Regions from separate parts of the Arthrobacter sp. FW306-07-I genome, predicted to be linked through region 2. Evidence: predicted binding sites of a transcription regulator. Region 2 holds the regulator's gene; the other holds the start of a gene.
The links. The regulator Rex, encoded in region 2, represses fermentation and respiration genes when NADH is low (regulators of the CRP and FNR family bind a similar motif). The targets are predictions, from matches to a motif close to CTTGTGAANNNNTTCACAAG.
Positions count from the first base shown of each region.

Region 1: araB (ribulokinase) is a predicted target of Rex. The motif match lies at 2,489-2,508, and genes of this name have one in related genera.

Region 1 covers NZ_CP084550.1:820,060-824,268, forward strand. The annotation lists gene mmsA (multiple monosaccharide ABC transporter ATP-binding protein) at 1-1,144, opposite strand, end outside; gene chvE (multiple monosaccharide ABC transporter substrate-binding protein) at 1,253-2,383, opposite strand; gene araB (ribulokinase) at 2,650-4,209, shown strand, end outside.
Region 2 covers NZ_CP084550.1:3,554,366-3,558,574, forward strand. The annotation lists gene LFT46_RS16545 (YceI family protein) at 170-718, shown strand; gene LFT46_RS16550 (Yip1 family protein) at 922-1,704, shown strand; gene LFT46_RS16555 (redox-sensing transcriptional repressor Rex) at 1,779-2,483, opposite strand; gene LFT46_RS16560 (glutaredoxin family protein) at 2,495-2,749, opposite strand; gene LFT46_RS16565 (HAD family hydrolase) at 2,828-3,646, shown strand; gene LFT46_RS16570 (30S ribosomal protein bS22) at 3,715-3,813, opposite strand; gene LFT46_RS16575 (helix-turn-helix domain-containing protein) at 3,965-4,177, opposite strand.

The DNA of each region.
Region 1 (4,209 bases), 1.7 Mb from region 2:
TCTTGTCCACGAAGCCGCGTTTGGCGAGCTTGCGCAGGGCCGCCAGGGAGATGTTCCGCTTGATGTCCTCGATGAGGTTCAGGCCGTAGTGCTTGCGGTCTTCCGTGGCATAGGCGATGCCGTTCCTGATGGCGTCGGACACCGTGGCAGTGTTAATTTCCTCGCCGTACTTGTAGACCTTGCCTGACGTGGCGGTTCCGTACGTGCGTCCGAAGACGCTCATGGCAAGCTCGGTGCGCCCAGCGCCCATGAGCCCGGCCAGTCCTACCACTTCGCCCTTCCGGACGTACAGGTTGGCGTTGTTGACCACCATGCGCGTGTGGTCCTGGGGATGGCGCACTGACCAGTCCTCGATCCGCAGGACTTCCTCGCCGATGTGCGGCTCGCGGTCCGGGTACAGGCTCTCCAGGTCCCGGCCCACCATGCCGCGGATGATCCGTTCCTGCGTGATCTGGCCTTCGTCCAGCCGAAGCGTCTCAATGGTCTTGCCGTCCCGGATGATGGTGACGGCGTCAGCCACCTTGCGGATCTCATTGAGCTTGTGGCTGATGATGATGCTGGTGACGCCCTGGCCCTTCAGGTGGAGGATCAGGTCCAGCAGGTGGCCGGAATCCTCGTCGTTGAGGGCCGCAGTGGGCTCGTCCAGGATGAGCAGCTTCACTTCCTTGGACAGCGCCTTGGCGATTTCCACGAGTTGCTGCTTGCCCACGCTGATGTGCTGCACGGGGGTGACTGGGTTTTCGTCGAGGCCGACGCGGGCCAGCAGCTTTGCTGCCTCCAGGTTGGTCTTGCGCCAGTCCACCCACCCGTTGGTGGCTTGTTCATTGCCAAGGTAGATGTTCTCAGCAATGGACAGGTACGGGCTGAGGGCCAGTTCCTGGTGGATGATGACGATTCCGCGCTTTTCGCTGTCCGAGATGCTGGAAAAGTGGCAGGGCTCGTTTTCGAAGAGGATCTCCCCCTCGAAGGTGTTGTGTGGATAGACGCCGGACAACACTTTCATGAGCGTTGACTTGCCGGCTCCGTTTTCCCCGCAGATGGCGTGGACCTCGCCACGGTTCACATCCAGGGTGACGTCCTGCAGCGCTTTCACGCCGGGGAACGTCTTGGTGATTCCTCGCATTTGAAGAATGGGTGTGTTCATCGTCAATTCCCACTGACTGTTCGGAGCTTGCCTTCCTGCTGCTGCAGGAGGGTGCGGGTGGGGCTGTGGCCCGGGACGGATACCCAGGCCACAGCCCCCTGACGCTGACTACTTGACGTCGGCGTCGGTGTAGTAACCCGAGTCGATCAGTTCCTTCTTGTAGTTGTCCTTGGTGATGATCACGGACTTCAGCAGGAACGCCGGGACAACCTTGACCTTGTTGTTGTAGGTCTTGGTGTCGTTGGTTTCCGGCTCCTGGCCCTTGAGGACGGAGTCGACCATCTTGACGGCCTGCGCGCCGAGCTGGCGGGTGTCCTTGAAGATGGTGGAGTACTGCTCGCCGGCGATGATGGACTTGACGGAACCCTTTTCGGCGTCCTGGCCGGTGACCGCGGGCAGGCTGCCCTTGGCGTAGCCGCCGGTGCTGGTGAGGGCAGAGAGGATGCCGATGGACAGGCCGTCGTACGGGGAGAGGACGCCGTTCAGCTTGGTGCCCGAGCTGTAGGCGGAGGTGATGATGTCCTCCATGCGCTTCTGCGCCACCGGTGCCTGCCAGCGAAGGATCGCGGCCTGCTCAAACTTGGTCTGGCCGCTGGGGACCTTCAGGGTGCCGGCGTCCATGTACGGCTTCAGGGTGTCCATGGCGCCGCTCCAGAAGAAGTTGGCGTTGTTGTCGTCGGGGCTGCCGGCGAAAAGCTCGATGTTGAACGGCCCCTTGCCGTCAACCTTCTTGCCGCTGGCGTCCAGGAGGCCCAGGCCCGTCAGCAGTGAGGTGGCCTGCTGCACGCCCACGGTGTAGTTGTCGAACGTGGTGTAGTAGTCCACGTTCGGGGTGCCGTTAATCAGGCGGTCGTACGCGATGACCTTGACGTTCTGGTCCTTGGCCTTGGCCAGGACGTCGGTCAGGGTGGTGCCGTCAATCGCGGCGATGATCAGGGCCTTGGCGCCCTTGGTCAGCATGTTTTCGATCTGCGACACCTGCGTGGGGATGTCGTCATTGGCGAACTGAAGGTCTGTCTTGTAGCCGAGGTCCTTCAGCGACTTCTCGACGTTGGCGCCATCGGCAATCCACCGTTCGGAGGTCTGGGTGGGCATCGAGATCCCAACCAGTGAATCGCCGGGCTTGGCGGCACTGCCGGATTCGGTGGCGGCTCCGCCCCGGGAGCCACAGCCGGTGGCGCCCACCGTCAGGGCGAGGACAAGGGCCACCGCGCCCATGAGTTTTTTGATTCTCACCATTTTCTCCTTCCGCGGCAGCATTGCCGCGAAGTGTTGTTGGACAGGCAGCACCGACGCTTCCTGGTCCTGGCCACATTGTTGATGTGTCGGTTCAATATAGACCGCTTTGTGAACGCTAACAAGAGTAAGCCATCGAAATTTCGCAACTTTTTCGGTTCCATTGACTTCTTTCTTGTTAGCGTTCACACTTGCTGCAGCACCTAGCTTGACCCCGACCCCTACAAACCCGGTAATGAGGCCTCCCGCCTCCCGGACGGAGGCCACCCATGCCAGAAACGTTGTTCACTTCCAGCTCCGACTCCCGCCAAGACCACTACGTCATCGGGGTGGACTACGGCACCCTTTCGGGCCGTGCCGTGGTGGTGCGGGTCCGCGACGGCAGGGAACTCGGCAGCGCCGTCCACGAGTACCCGCACGCGGTGGTCACCTATTCACTGCCCGAAGACACGGCGGGCGCCGAATCCGGCGGACGTCCCGCAAGGCTTCCCGGTGAATGGGCACTTCAGGTGCCCAACGACTACCGGGAAGTCCTGCGCAAGGCCATCCCCGCCGCAGTGGCGGACGCGGGGATCGATCCTGCCGCCGTCGTCGGCATCGCCACAGATTTCACCGCCTGCACCATGGTGCCGGTCAAGGCTGACGGCACCCCCCTGAACGAACTGCCCGGCTTCGCCAACCGGCCGCACGCCTATGTGAAGCTCTGGCGCCACCACGCAGCGCAGGGGCAGGCTGACCGGATCAACCGGCTCGCTGCCGACCGGGGCGAGGACTGGCTTCCACGCTACGGGGGACTGATCTCCTCCGAATGGGAGTTCGCCAAGGGCCTGCAACTGCTGGAAGAGGACCCGGAAGCATACGCCGCCATGGACCACTGGGTAGAGGCGGCCGACTGGATCGTCTGGCAGCTCTGCGGGCGCTACGTCCGCAACGCCTGCACCGCCGGCTACAAGGGCATCTACCAGGATGGCCGGTATCCGTCCGAGGACTTCCTGGCGGCCCTGAACCCGGACTTCAAGGACTTTGTCAGCTCCAAGCTGGAGCACACCATCGGGCGGCTGGGGGACGCTGCCGGCACGCTCACCGCGGAGGCTGCTGCCTGGACCGGACTGCCGGAGGGCATCGCCGTGGCCGTGGGAAACGTTGACGCACACGTCACGGCCCCGGCTGCCAAGGCCGTGGACTCCGGCCAGCTGGTGGCCATCATGGGCACCTCCACCTGCCATGTCATGAACGGCACCGAACTCCGGGAGGTGCCCGGCATGTGCGGGGCAGTGGACGGCGGCATCGTGCCCGGCCTGTGGGGCTATGAGGCCGGCCAGTCCGGCGTGGGGGACATCTTTGGCTGGTTCACCAAGTACGGCGTCCCGCCCGAATACCACCAGGCTGCCAAGGATGCGGGCCTGGGCATCCACGAGTACCTCACCGAACTCGCCTCGCGGCAGGCCATCGGGGAGCATGGCCTGATCGCCCTCGACTGGCACTCGGGCAACCGTTCGGTCCTGGTGGATCATGAGCTCTCCGGGATCGTGGTGGGCCAGACGCTGGCTACCAGGCCGGAAGACACGTACCGCGCGCTGCTCGAAGCCACGGCTTTCGGAACCCGCACCATCGTGGACGCCTTCCGCGATGCCGGTGTCCCGGTCAAGGAATTCATCGTGGCCGGCGGCCTGCTCAAAAACAAACTCCTGATGCAGATCTACGCGGACGCCACCGGCCTGCAGCTGTCCACCATCGGCTCCGGGCAGGGCCCGGCGCTGGGCTCGGCCATCCACGCCGCCGTCGCGGCGGGACAGTACGCGGACATCCGCGAAGCTGCCGCCGCCATG
Region 2 (4,209 bases):
AAATCTTCTACGTTCAGTAGAACTGAAGTTTTTGAAGAAATGTTCCGAAGCCGGGAACAAAACATGCAAATGCATGTTTATACTGGATGCAGCAAGTTAGTTGAGACTTCAACTTATGAAGCTTCAACAGCAGGATCACCACAGACACAGCTATACAAGGAGCAACATCATGGCACTTCCCGCAGACGTCACCACCGGCACCTGGACCCTGGACAACTCCCACAGCGAGATTGGCTTCACCGTCCGCCACGCCGGCATCAGCAAGGTCCGCGGCCAGTTCACCGAAGCCGCCGCCACCCTGGACCTGGCCGAGGACGTGGTCGATTCCAAGATCAACGCCACCATCAAGACCGCCAGCTTTGACTCCGGCGACGCCAACCGCGACGGCCACGTCAAGGGCGGGGATTTCTTCGACGTGGAGAAGTTCCCCGAGATCTCCTTCGTCTCCAACGGCCTCGTGGCCAAGGGCAACAGCTACGAACTCACCGGCGACCTGACCATCAAGGGTGTTACCCGTCCCGTCACCTTGGAAACCGAGTTCAACGGCGTGGCCGTGGACCCGTTCGGCAACACCCGCGCCGGCGTCTCCGCCGAGACCACCATCAGCCGCAAGGACTTCGGCCTGACCTGGAACGCCGTCCTGGAAACCGGCGGCGTGCTGGTCAGCGACAAGGTTGCCATCAACCTGGAACTCGCCTTCATCGCTCCCGCAGCCTAATTCCCCTTCACGGCACCCCGGCCCGCCTGCACGGCATGGCCGGGGTGCCGTGTTTAACCTGCAAACGCGGTGCATCAACACCTCCCGAATGATCCACAACGCCGCCCGCCGGGGGTACGGTGGACTTAAGCCATGCTGGGGGGAAGGCTGAGGACCGATTCCCGGCAGCCTAACTGGATCCCGACCCTGCAGAAGGAACGCCCATGAGTACTCCTCCCGTCCCGCCTCCCGGGTCCGAAGACCCGCGAACCAGCCCCGGACAATCCGGCAACGACCAGTCCGGAGCCCAGCCGCGCTACGGCCAGAACGCTCCGCAGTACGGCCAAAACGCTCCGCAGTACGGCTCGCAGCCGCCGGCAGCACCGCAGTACGGCCAAAATGCACCCCAGTACGGCCAGAATGCACCGCAGTATGGGTCGCAGGCTCCCGGCTACGGCCAGTCCCAGTTCGGCCAGTCGCCGTATGGACAGTCCCCTTACGGCCAGTACCCCTCGGAGCAGCCGCAGCCCGCCGGAAGCAACGGCATCCCCCAGCTGGTGAACATCTCCTTCTGGCTGCTGATTGCGTCGGCCGCCATTTTCGTCATCGGCATGCTCCTGGGCCTCACCCAGCTGGACGACCCCCAGTTCCGGCAGCTCTTTGAACAGCAGATGCAGTCGAGCGGAACAGACATCAGCTACGACAGCATCAAGAGCGTCATCGCCGGCACGCTGGTGGTCTTTGCCATCATCGGCGCCGCGCTCTACCTGCTGGTGGCCTTCTTCATCCGCAAAGGCAAGAACTGGGCCCGCATCCTGGGAACAGTCTTTGCAGCGCTGTCCATTTTCGGCCTGTTCGGGGTCCCCTCCCTCGGAACGCTTGGAACCGTCCTGGGCATCGTAGCCATCGTGCTGCTTTACCTGCCTGCAGCTGCCCCGTACTTCCGGAAGCAGCAGCCCTTCGCCAACCCATACTCGGGTGGGTTCGGCAACCCTTACGGGCGGTAACCCAGCACGTCTGCTGGCAAACAGGCGGCCCGGGACGCAGCAATGCGTCCCGGGCCGCCTGCGTTAAGCCAGCGCTAGGCTGTCTGTCCGGGTGTCTGGGCCCGCTGCGCGTGGTAGGCCAGGATCTGGAGTTCGGTGGCCATGTCCACCTTGCGGAGGTTGACGCCGTCGGGAACCTGCAGCATCACCGGGGCGAAGCTCAGGACGCTGTGGACGCCCGCCGCCACCACCCGGTCGCAGACGTCCTGGGCCACGGCGGCCGGCAGCGCCAGCACCACCATGTTGGCCCCGGTGCGGTGCAGGACTGTTTCGAGGTCCGCGACGTCGCTGACCCGCAGCCATCCCACCTCGCTGCCCACCACCATCTGGTCGGCGTCGAAAATGGCCACGACGTCGAACCCGCGGGACTCGAAGCCGCCGTACCGCGCCAGCGCCTTGCCGAGGTTGCCGGCACCGACGATAGCCACTTTCCAGTCGTGCGTCAGTCCAAGCGCTGCCGCGATATGACGGCTGAGGTACTGCACCTCGTAGCCAACACCCCTGGTTCCGTACGATCCCACATAGGACAGGTCCTTGCGCAGGGTTGAGGAACTGACCCCTGAGGCTTCAGCCAGCGATTCGGAGGAGACGCGCTCCACGCCCTCAGCCAGCAGGGTGTTCAGGGCGCGGAGGTAGAGGGTCAGCCGGGCTACGGCTGCGGGCGGTATCTGCTTGGGCGGCGTGCCCGTCGCAGCTGGAAGGTCGGGAAGCGGCTGCGGCGTGGAATCCAGGGAGGTCACCGGCACTCCCCCTACTGGGCCATGGCGCGCTGCAGCACGCGTTCCAGCCGGGTTTCGTCGATTTTCCAGAAGTCGCGCTGTACGCCGTCCACCAGCACCACCGGGATTTCCTCGGCGTAGCGCTCCCGCAGCTCGGGCTGGTTGTCCACCAACTCTTCGCTCCAGGTAAGGCCCAATGAGGCAGTGACCCGGCTGACGGCGTCGCGCGCGTCTTCGCAAAGGTGGCAGTCAGCTTTGGTGACCAGGACGACGCGGGGTGTAGCCATGGCTTAACGGTATCGCCGTTCGCGTGCTGCCGGTGACGCCGACGGCGGCAGGCCAGCGGATTGACTAGACTCAACACCATGCCCGAGGAGAAATACGTCGCCGTAGTCACGCGCCCGGTTGCCGAGCCGCAGCCGGGCGAAGCGGCGTTTTTCGACGTGGACAACACCTTGATGCGCGGAGCCAGCCTCTTCCATGTGGCACGCAAGATGCACCAGCGCGGAGCCTTTACCCTGGCCCAGGCCGCCGGCTTCGCATGGAAGCAGTTCAAGTTCGTGGCCCGCGGGGAGAACATCGATGACGTCCATGCCGTGCGGGATTCGGCCCTGACGCTGGCCGCCGGGATCACCGTTGACGACATCAAGGCCCTGGGTGAAGAAGTCTACGACGAGATGATCGCCTCGCGGATCTGGCCGGGCGCCAAGGCACTGGCGGAGCAGCACCTCAGGGTGGGCCGCCGCGTCTGGCTGGTAACGGCCACGCCCATTGAGGTGGCCACCGTGATCTCCACCCGCCTGGGACTGACCGGAGCCCTGGGGACGGTGGGCGAAGTGTCGGACGGCATGTACACCGGCCGCCTGGTGGGAGACATCCTGCACGGCTCGGCGAAGGCCGTAGCCGTCCAGGCCATCGCCGACGAGGAGGGCCTGGAGCTCAAGCGCTGCTGGGCCTACAGCGACTCCTACAACGACGTCCCGCTGCTGTCGCTGGTGGGGCACCCCGTGGCCATCAACCCGGACGCCAAGCTGCGCCGCCACGCGCGGGACCGGAACTGGCCGGTCTACGACTTCCGCGCCGGCCGCCGCGCTGCCACGTTCGGCCTCAAGGCAGCCACTTTTGGCGGTGCGATTTACGGCCTTTGGAAGGGCTTCGCCCGGATGCGCGGCCCGCGGGCGTAGCCCGGTAACAAACAAAATGCCCGCCGCCTCGGAAGGCGACGGGCATTTGCACGCTGTTGGAAGTATTTCTACTTCTTGTTGCGGCGCTGGTGACGGGTCTTGCGAAGCAACTTGCGGTGCTTCTTCTTGGCCATACGCTTGCGACGCTTCTTAATAACTGAACCCACGAAAGTTCCTTACAAACTAGATGCAGTACCTGTCTGATGGAGAAGGTCCGCGGACATAGCTACGAACTGAACAACTGACAGATTCTTACAATGACGTAAAACGTTCCTTAACAGGGTACCGCCTATTGGGAGCGGCTCAGGACAGGCTGCCTCAGGCCGTCTCGGTGTGACCGTCCACGACAGCACCCTTAAGGTACTGTTCAACGGCGTTTTCGGGGACCCGGTAGGAGCGGCCGAAGCGCACTGCCGGCATTTCGCCCGAGTGCACCAGCCGGTAGACAGTCATTTTGGAGACGCGCATGACCTCGGCCACTTCAGCCACGGTCAGGAACTTCGCGTTGGAGAAGTTCTGTTCTGCCGACATTTCCCTATTTTCCTTTGCTGACGGATGGACAA